Regions from separate parts of the uncultured Plantibacter sp. genome, predicted to be linked through region 2. Evidence: riboswitches for the same ligand, from Rfam matches in the RefSeq annotation. Region 2 holds a riboswitch; the other holds the start of a gene.

Region 1 (5,013 bases), on a different contig from region 2:
GTCCCCCAAGCCACGGGCACGACGGGCGAGCGCGAGACTGCGCCAGTCGTCGATGAAGAGTCCGAGCATCCGCGCTCCAGCGAGGATCCCGAGCACGAACCTCGACGGCAGCTTCGCGATCTGGGACAGGCCGTCGGCCAGATCGGTCGGGTCCACCCGCGCGAAGAGCAGGATCGTCGGGAGACCGAGCGCCAACACGCGGATCGTCACGGCGACCGCCAGCTCGATCGAGTTGTCCGTCACGCGGACGAACCCGAGCGACAGGTACTCCGTCCCTCCCGGCTTCGCGTACAACAGCATGCTGATCCCGCCGATGGGCGCGAAGACGAGCACCGGCAGGGCCCGCTTCAGCAACGCGGTGAACCGCAGGCCGGAGAGCGGGAACAGCATCACTTCGAGCAGCACCGCCGTGCTCGCACTCACCCAGTCGATCGTCAGCAGCAACGGGATGGACAGGATCAGGACGGCCAGCACCTTCGTCACCGGATTCACCCGGTCGAGCGGCGGTCGATGGTGCAGCACCGTCGAGCGCTCCGCTGCCGTGAGGCTCGTCATGCGGCCCGCCTCCGGAGCTCCGGCGGTTCGAGGAGGATGCGATGGTCGCCCAGATGCTCGACGACCCCCGCGTCATGCGTGACGGAGACGATCGTCGCGCCGCGTTCGAGCTCGTGCTGCAGCAGGCGGACGAGTGACAACCACGTGCGTCGATCCTGCCCGAACGTCGGTTCGTCGAGGACCATGACCGCCGGCCGGGCGGCGAGGACGGTGGCCACCGACAACCGGCGCTTCTGCCCCCCCGAGAGACTGAACGGGTTCGCCTCGGCGAGACGACCGAGACCGAGCGCATCGAGGATCTCGGAGACCCGCTCGTCGATGGCGGTCCGGGACCAGCGGAGGGCCTGCAGGCCGACACCGAGCTCGTTCCGCACGGTCGATGAGACGAACTGGTGCTCGGGATCCTGGAAGACCGTCCCGATGCGCGTGAGCAACTCGGTCGACTTCCAGCGGATCGGCCGGGATCCCAGCCTGCCGGCGAGCTGCGGAGCGGCGGTCACCGTCCCCGTGATCTCCGGCAGCAGTCCCGCCAGCGTGAGCGCGAGCGTGGACTTCCCCGCGCCGTTGGGGCCGACGATGACGGTCCCCGCGCCTTCGGGCACCGCGAGCCCCAGGTGCTCCTGTACCGGCTGCTTCCGCGTTCGACCGATCGCCAGGTCGTCGGTCGTGATGACCGCCGCTGACGGGCCGGACACCGGACGAGGGGCCAACCCCAGCGGGATGCCCGGCACCCAGACGCCCGCATCGGCCAGGCGCCGCCCGACGTCGTCGAGGACGAGGTCGGGTGGCCCGTCGGCGAGGACACCGCCGTCGGCGTCGAGCACGACGACCCTGGTCATCAGCTCGCGCCAGACGTCGACGCGGTGTTCGATGACGACCAAAGTGGACGAACCGTCATCGACCAGCCGAGCGACGGCGTCCCGCACCTCGGCCACCCCGGCCGGGTCGAGGTTCGCGGTCGGTTCGTCGAGCAGGAGGAGCGAGGGCTGCATGGCGAGTACGCCGGCGAGGGCCAGCCGCTGTTTCTGACCGCCGGACAGCGCCGAGGTCGAGTGGTCCAGCGGCAGGTCCAGTCCGACGGCCTCCAGCGAGGCGTCGACGCGGCGCCAGATCTCCTCGCGCTCGATGCCGAGGTTCTCGCAGCCGAAGGCGACGTCGTCGCCGACCTTGGACAGGATCACCTGCGAGTCGGGATCCTGCAGCACGAGCCCGATGCGACCCCTCGCTCGTTCAGGCGGAACGCCGTCCACGAGGAGCGAGCCGTGGGACTCCCCCTCGTCCGCTCCGCCGAGCACGCCGGCCAGTGCGTGAATCAGCGTCGACTTGCCGGCACCGGATGCCCCCAGCAGGAGGACCCGCTCGCCCGGTTCGATCACGAGGTCGAGGTCGCTCACCGCCCAGGCCTTCCGACCGGCATGCCGCCACCCCCAGTCCCGCGCGACGACGCGCGCCGGACCGGTCGCAGCCGCTCCCGGCACGGTCAGACCTCGCGCCGAGCGTCCCGCCCCGACGCGAACCGACTGAGCGCTCCGGTCGACGCGAGTGCCCTGACGAGTGCCCAGCCGACGACACCGGCGAGGATCGCGCCCGAGACGAGCAGCGAACCGAGGTAGATCGCGTTGAACTCGACACCCTTCTCGAGGTTGCCCGACATGACGAGTTCGAGGAGCCACGCGCCGGCCCCGGCACCGGCCCCGGCGAGGATCGCCGGAACGAGGCCGAAGCGCTTGTACGCGAACGCCGCGAACACCAGCTCGGCACCGAGGCCCTGAGCGAGCCCGGAGTACACAGTCGTGATGCCCCATGCGTTGCCGATGAGGGCGGAGACGATCGCCCCGATGGTCTCGACGAGGAGGGCAGCGCCGGGCTTCCGGATGATGAGTCCGCCGAGCACCCCGCCGAGGAGCCATATCCCGACGGCGATCCCGCCGAAACCGGGCGTGACGGCGCTGGCACCCGCGTACCAGAGTGATCCGAGCGTGTTCCACGCCCAGAAGATGAGGCCGGTCGCGACGCCGAGTACGGCGACCACGACGATGTCGACGACCCTCCAGCGCAAGGTGAGCGACACAGCGCGTTCAGAGGGTGAGATCTTGGTCGATGCTGACACGATACGTGCCCTTCCTGTAGACGGAAAAGAGCACGGGATAGCGAGAAATGGTCTCCCTGCGCTGGCATGATCCAGATCAGGTTCGACGGTCGAAGGCGAATACCTTCCTCTCAGCCCGGTTCACCGGACTCCCGTGGTGGCACGAGTCTAACCCCTGCCGTGCGGAGCCGCACGACAGGGGTTGGACGGAGGGGGCTACTTCTTGAGGGCCTTGATGAGGCCGGCGAGCGCCTTGCCGCTCACCCAGATGAACGGGATCGCGACGGCGATCAGCGAGATGAGGTTCGGGTCGAAACGGAGACCCTCGTCGGTCTTGATGTAGGCACCGACGGGGATGGAGACGCCACCGCCGCCACCGCCGCTCGGGGCGTCGTCGCCGTCGCCCTCGGAGCCGCCGCCGAAGCCGTAGTACGTCAGCGCGACGGGCACGAGCTTCGTCCCGTCGATGTCCTGCTGCTCCCCATAGGCCGCGGTCACGCCGAGCCCCTTCGCCTGTTCTGCCAGCTTCTCCACGAGATTCGTCATACGGCGAGGCTATCGCTCGGCATCTCCCGGTCCAAGGGGTTGATCCGTGCTCGCAGCACCCTGCGAGTCTCCGCGACTGCCGAGTCCGCGACGCCTCGGCTTCCCGAGGAGGGAGGCGGGGGCGATCGCGAGATCGCCGAACCGGCTTGCGACCCGGTCGATCGTCTGCTCGGCTTCACGCCACTCCTCGTCCGGGTCCCAGAGCCCGGTACCGGCCTCATCGGCCGGGACGAGCTGGTCGACCTTCACCCCCACGAGGCGCACGAGGCGTCCGCCGCGATCGAGGTCGTCGAACAGCGAGGCCGCTTCGTCGTACACCCGCCGGCCCACGTTCGTGGCCTCGCCGATGGTGCGCGACCGGGTGACGACGCTGAAGTCCGCATAGCGCACGCGGATGCTGATCGTCCGGCCGGCGTAGCCGCCCTTCCGGAGTCGGATCGCGACGAGGCCGGCGAGGTTCAGCAGTTCGCGCTTGAGGATGGTCGGGTCGGAGACGTCGGTCGGGAAGGTCACCTCGTGGCTGACGCTCTTCTCGCGACGTGCCAGCTCGATGCCGCGCGGATCGATCCCGTTCGCGAGCTCGAGGAGTCGGCGACCGGAGGCTTCACCGACCGCGCGCTGGAGCATCGACAGCGGGGTGGAGGCGAGCTGACCGATGGTCCGGATGCCCCGGTTCGTCAGCTGCTCCTCCGTCCGACCACCGACGCCCCACAGTGCACCGACCGGCAACGGGTGGAGGAACGCCAGGGTCTCGTCGGCCGGCACGACCAGCAGACCGTCGGGCTTGGACAGGCCGGAGGCGAGCTTCGCGACGTACTTCGTCGCCGCCAGGCCCACCGAGCACGGCAGGCCGGTCGCGTCGAGGACCCGTTGCTTCACGAGCGCGGCGATCGTCCGCGGGCTCCCGAGCAACCGGACCGCGCCGGAGACGTCGAGGAAGGCCTCGTCGATGCTCAGGGGCTCGACGAGCGGCGTGACCGACTCGAACACCTCCATCACCCGATCGGAGTACTCGCGGTACCTGCCGTGGTGGGGCGGCAGCACGACGGCGCTCGGACAGAGCCGCATCGCCTGGGACACCGGCATCGCCGCGCGCACGCCGTACCGGCGAGCCTCGTAACTGGCGGAGGTGACGACCGACCGCCCCTCGTTGTTGCCCACGATGATCGGCAGACCGCGCAGCTCGGGCCGTTCCAAGAGCTCGACCGAGACGAAGAACGCGTCCATGTCGACATGGAGGATGGGGGTAGCGCTGTCGTCGGCATCGTGCGCCGAGACGCGACGAGACGCTCCATCCTGCCGACTCATACCTCCATTGTCGCAGTCGCCTCCGACACGCTCTCCACAAGGGCCGAGGCGGGAGCGCCCGGCGACGCTAGGCTGTCCGGCGATGAGCACGCGAACGCGGACCGGGTCGGCCCCGGCGGTCCCAGACCTCTCCGGGCGTGACCTCGCCCTCGACCTCGTGCGCGTCGCCTGCGTCGTCACGGTGGTCGTCGTCCACCTCCTGATGGTCGCCGTGGCGATCGAGCCGGACGGCGCGATCGGCATCTCCCGGGCGCTCGAGCAGCAGCCGTGGTTCGACACGGGCACCTGGTTCGGCCAGATCATGCCGCTGTTCTTCATCGTGGGCGGCTTCGCGACGATCACCGGCTGGCGCAGCACCGTCCGACGTGGTGGCGGGACCAGCGACTTCCTCCGGTCCCGGGTCTTCCGACTCGCCCTGCCGACGATCCCGGTCCTACTCTTCCTCGCCGTCGGACTGTGGCTCGCCGGGGCGCTCGGTGTCGACCCCGCCATCATCGAGGCAGTCGCCGCAGGCG
Region 2 (5,013 bases):
AGGCTCGGAGCATGCCAGTCGACTATCCGGACCTCGTCATCTTCGACTGCGACGGCACCCTCGTCGACACGGAACGCATCTCCGTCCGGGTGAACCTGCAGCTCCTCAACGAGGTCGGCGGCGACTACACCGAGGCGGAGGTGCGGGAGCTCTTCGTCGGCGCCTCACTCGAGACGTACGCGACGCTGGTCGAGCAGCGCCTCGGGAAGCCGCTCGAGGCCGACTGGATCCAGCGCTGGAGCGACATGTTCCGCGGCATCTGCGAACGTGAGCTCGAGGCCGTCGACGGGGTCGTCGACGCCCTCGACGGTATCGCTGCGACCGGGGTGCCGCTGTGCGTCGCCTCGAACGGGATGCTGCACGACGTCGTCCGCAACCTCGGGCAGGTGGGCATCCACGACCGCTTCGACGGGCGCATCTTCAGCGCGACCGACGTCGCCGTCGGCAAGCCCGCACCCGACCTCTTCCTGCACGCCGCCGCCGACTTCGACACGGCCCCCGAGCGGTGCGCGGTCGTCGAGGACAGCGTCGTCGGCGTCCTGGCTGCCCGTGCGGCCGGCATGACGGTCTACGCCTACGCCGGCGGCATGACGCCCGCCGAGCGGCTCATCGGCGACGGCACCCACGTCTTCGACGACATGCGCCTGCTGCCCGACCTCATCCGCGACACCTGGGCGGCCTCCGCGGCACGCTAGCCGTGCCGCGCTAGCTGCGACTGCGGAGCTCCGGGAAGCCGTCCTCGTCGTCGGGGATCGGCTGCGCCGCGACCGTCGGTGCCGGCGTCGCATCGGACGGTTCGAGATCCTGGGCCGAGGCGTCCTGCTCCTCGGCGCGACGTCGGGTGCGTTCGCCGCCGCGCTTGACCGCGCGGTCGAACAACTGCGGGCCGGTCGTCGCCAGGCGCCTCCAGGGGAGGGTGCCCTCGATCTCGATCTGCAGGGAGAAGCTCAGCAGGGTGCGGATGACGACGATGATCGCGAGGACGAGCGCGTCGGTCAGCGACGGCGTCGACGTGACCGTCTTCACGAGGTCTGCGGCCACGAGGATCTCCAGCCCGAGCAGGATGACCGAGCCGATCGTCTCCCGCAGCATCCGGAAGGCCCGAGCGCCGTCGCGCGTGCTCCACCACAGGCGGGCCGAGAGGGTGACGGCGATCACGAAGCCCACGACCATCGCCCCGACACCGGCGACCTCGAAGACGATGGTGACCAGCTCGAAGAAGTCCATCCCTCCATCATCCTCGCCCGCCCGCTGGACGGGAAGCCGGGCCGACCCGCTAGGGTGGTCGCGAGTGACACGGGGTGCCGATCCCACGACGATCGGCTGAGAACACACCCGTCGAACCTGATCTCGTTAGTCCGAGCGAAGGGATGTCGCGAATGAGCGTTCGCACACCGCAGCAGTCCGCCCACCCGTCCACCGACGACTCGTCCGTCGGCGAGTTCGCGAGCGCGTCCGGGGACCTCCTCGAGCGCCTGCGAGAGCACACGCCGCTCGTCCAATCGATCACGAACGCCGTGGTGACGAACTTCACCGCGAACGTCCTGCTCGCCCTCGGCGCCGCCCCGGCGATGACCGACATCCCCACCGAAGCCGGGCCGTTCGCCCGCATCGCCTCCGGGGTGCTCCTCAATCTCGGGACGCCGCAGGCGGAGCAGCGCGAGGCGATGGTCGAGGCCGCCTCCGCCGCGAACGACGCCGGCACACCGTGGGTGCTCGACCCCGTGGCCGTCGGCTTCCTACCGGTGCGCACGGCGCTCGCCGCCGACCTCCTCGACCTCCGGCCGACGATCGTCCGCGGCAACGCCAGCGAGATCATCGCCCTCGCCGGACTGGGCGCCGGCGGTCGCGGGGTCGACAGCACCGACTCGGTCGACAGCGCGATCGAGGCGGCCACCGCGATCGCCCGCACCTCGGGCGCCGTCGTCGCGATCTCCGGCCCGACGGACGTCATCACCGACGGTGAGCGCATCGTCCGCTGCTCGAACGGGCACGCCTGGCTCACCCTCGTGACGGGCGGCGGCTGTGCCCTTGGTGCCGTACTCGCCGCCTTCGCCTCACTCGACGACGACCGGTTGCTGACGACGGTCGCGGCGACCACCGCGTACACGGTCGCCGCGCAGCTTGCGGCTGCGGAGAGCCGCGGCCCCGGCTCCTTCGCTCCCGCCTTCCTCGACCGCCTCCACCTCCTCGACGCCGACACCGTCCGCAGCCTGGCGGTGATCGCGTGAGCGCCTCGACCACCGCGGACCGGGTCCTCGCGGCCCGTTCGCACGCCGAGCTCGTGCGCCGCGGCATCGCCACCTACCTCGTCACGGACGCCTCGGCCAGCGGGGATCGCGGTGTCCTCGACGTCGTGCGCCGAGCCGTCGACGGCGGGGTGACCGCGGTCCAGCTGCGGGAGAAGACCGCGTCGGCGCGAGCGCTGTTCGACCTGACCGTGCGTGCGGCGGAGGTCGTCGCCGGTCGGGCGCTGCTCCTCGTCGACGACCGGGTGGACGTCTTCCTCGCGGCCCGTTCCGCCGGTGCCGTCGTCCACGGCGTCCACGTGGGTCAGAGCGATCTCCCGGTCGACGCCGTGCGTCGTATCGTGGGGCAGGCCGCCGTCGTGGGACTGACGGCGAACACCCCGGCGCACCTCGACGCGGTCGCAGCGCTGTCACCCGGGACGGTCGACTACCTGGGCGTCGGCGTCATCCGCCCGACGACGACGAAGCCGGACCACCCGGCGCCGCTCGGCGTGGAGGGGTTCGCCGCGATCGCCGCCGCGACCCCGCTCCCGTGCGTCGCCATCGGTGGGGTGTCACTGGACGACACGGTCGAGCTCCACGCCGCCGGTGCCGGTGGTCTCGCCGTCGTCTCCGCCATCTGCGCCGCCGACGATCCGGCGGCCGCCGCCCGGGCGTTCCGCAGCGCCTGGACCGAGGTCTCGGCATGAGCGCCGTGGAACCGTCGACGACGCCGGAGTCGTCGAACTCGAACCGGGTGCACGGTCGACGACCCGTCACGATCCGCGAGACACCCCGGGTGCTGAGCATCGCCGGGACCGACCCGACCGGTGGTGCCGGGATCCAGGCCGATCTCAAGAGCATCGCCGCGAACGGCGGATACGGCATGGCGGTCGTCACCGCGCTCGTCGCGCAGAACACCCGGGGCGTCCGGTCCGTGCACACCCCGCCGGTCGGGTTCCTCCGCGAGCAGTTGGACGCGGTCGCGGACGACGTGGTGATCGACGCGGTCAAGATCGGGATGCTGGGCGATGTCGCGATCATCGACACCGTGTCGAGCTGGCTGCAGGAGACCGAGACCGGACCCGTCGTCCTCGACCCGGTGATGGTGGCGACGAGCGGCGACCGTCTCCTCCACCGCGACGCCGAAGCGGCCATGCGCGCGCTCCTGCCGCACGTCGACCTCGTGACCCCGAACCTGCCGGAGCTCGCCGTCCTCGCGGCCGAGCCGGTGGCGACGAGTTGGGCCGACGCACTCGCGCAGGCGGAGCGGGTCTCGGTGCAGGCGGGCGTGATCGTGCTCGTGAAGGGCGGGCACCTGACGGGGACGACCGCGTGCCCGGATGCGCTCGTCGACGCCACCGGTGGTCTGGGCGACGACGGATCATTCGTCGAGTTCGACGGTGCGCGGGTCGACACGGTGAACACCCATGGGACCGGGTGCTCCCTGTCGAGCGCGATGGCCACCCTCGTCGCCCGGTCGGGGTCCTGGACCGAGGCGCTCGGCGAGGCGAAGGCGTGGCTCACGACGAGCCTCCGGCACGCGGACGCGCTCGAGGTCGGCTCGGGCAACGGCCCGATCAGCCACTTCGCCGAGCTGTGGGCAGCGGGCGGGACGACCTCACGGCGGCAGGGCGGTGCCGACATCGTCGCGGACTGGTGGGAGGAGATCGCCAAGGTGCGGACGCGGATCGATCACCTGCCGTTCGTGACGACGCTCGCGGACGGCACCCTCGATCCGGCCCGGTTCGCCTGGTACCTGCAGCAGGACGCGATCTACCTGCGGGCGTATTCCCGGGTCCTCGCACGAGCGAGTGCCTTGGCGCCGACGGCCGAGGAGCAGGTGTTCTGGGCGACCGGCGCGGCGAGCTCGATCGAGGCCGAGATGGAGCTGCATCGCACCTGGCTCAGCGCGTATGCCGTGAGCGGTATGGAGGTGGAACCATCGGCGACGACCACGGCGTACCTCGACCACCTGCACGCGGCGACGGTCGACGGCGACTACGGGCGGGTGGTCGCCGCCGTGTTGCCCTGCTACTGGATCTACCAGGATCTCGGTGAACGGCTCGTCGACGCATCGCACGCGGAGCACCCGTTCGCCGCGTGGCTCGACACCTACGCCGACCCCGCCTTCGCGACCGCGAACGCCCGGGCGATCGAGATCGTCGCCGGGGCGGCAGCTCGCGCGGACGAGACCGGCCGCGACACGATGCGTCGGGCGTTCCTCGCCTCGGCCGCTCACGAGGAGGCCTTCTTCGCCGAGCCGATACGATGAAGGCCGGATCCGCCGCCGCGGTCCCGGACCACGACGAGAGGCCCCTGATGCTGACGAGCAACGAGTACTTCGACGGCAACGTGAAGTCGATCGGCTTCACCACGAACGAGCCCGGTGCGGAGTCGGCCAGTGTCGGAGTGATGGAGCCGGGGGAGTACACCTTCACCACGGGCAAGGCCGAGGAGATGTCCGTGATCTCCGGCAAGCTCCGCGTGCTGCTGCCGAACACGAGTGCGTGGCAGGACTTCGGGCCCGACGCGCAGTTCAGCGTCCCGGGGAGCAGCAGCTTCCAGGTCGAGGTCGAGGTCACCACGGCGTACCTCTGCCGTTACCTCAACATCTGAACGCCCTTCGACACTTCGACAGGCTCAGTGCGGCGCAGCTCAGGGACCGGTTGGGGTGCGCCCTCCGAACGGCTCAGGGGCCGGTTCGGTTCGTCCGAGTGTCCCGGCTCAGGACCGGTCGACGACCTCGAGCGTGAGGACGACGGTCGAATCGTCTGAGCTGTTC

What was found. A riboswitch is a leader RNA that binds a small molecule or an ion and turns the genes downstream of it on or off. The one in region 2 is predicted to bind thiamine pyrophosphate.
Region 1: linked by a shared signal. The riboswitch ahead of RWN05_RS03905 (ECF transporter S component) and the one ahead of thiM (hydroxyethylthiazole kinase) in region 2 are both predicted to bind thiamine pyrophosphate.

What each region holds. Positions count from the first base shown of each region.
Region 1 is NZ_CAUQHZ010000002.1:35,452-40,464, reverse strand. Features, by position in the region: gene RWN05_RS03915 (energy-coupling factor transporter transmembrane component T) at 1-555, opposite strand, end outside; gene RWN05_RS03910 (ATP-binding cassette domain-containing protein) at 552-1,949, opposite strand; gene RWN05_RS03905 (ECF transporter S component) at 2,036-2,626, opposite strand; TPP riboswitch at 2,702-2,810, opposite strand; gene RWN05_RS03900 (hypothetical protein) at 2,861-3,190, opposite strand; gene dinB (DNA polymerase IV) at 3,200-4,498, opposite strand; gene RWN05_RS03890 (acyltransferase) at 4,581-5,013, shown strand, end outside.
Region 2 is NZ_CAUQHZ010000027.1:17-5,029, forward strand. Features, by position in the region: gene RWN05_RS17660 (HAD family phosphatase) at 12-695, shown strand; gene RWN05_RS17665 (DUF1622 domain-containing protein) at 706-1,227, opposite strand; TPP riboswitch at 1,288-1,388, shown strand; gene thiM (hydroxyethylthiazole kinase) at 1,380-2,231, shown strand; gene thiE (thiamine phosphate synthase) at 2,228-2,938, shown strand; gene RWN05_RS17680 (bifunctional hydroxymethylpyrimidine kinase/phosphomethylpyrimidine kinase) at 2,935-4,503, shown strand; gene RWN05_RS17685 (pyrimidine/purine nucleoside phosphorylase) at 4,551-4,847, shown strand; gene RWN05_RS17690 (hypothetical protein) at 4,956-5,013, opposite strand, start outside.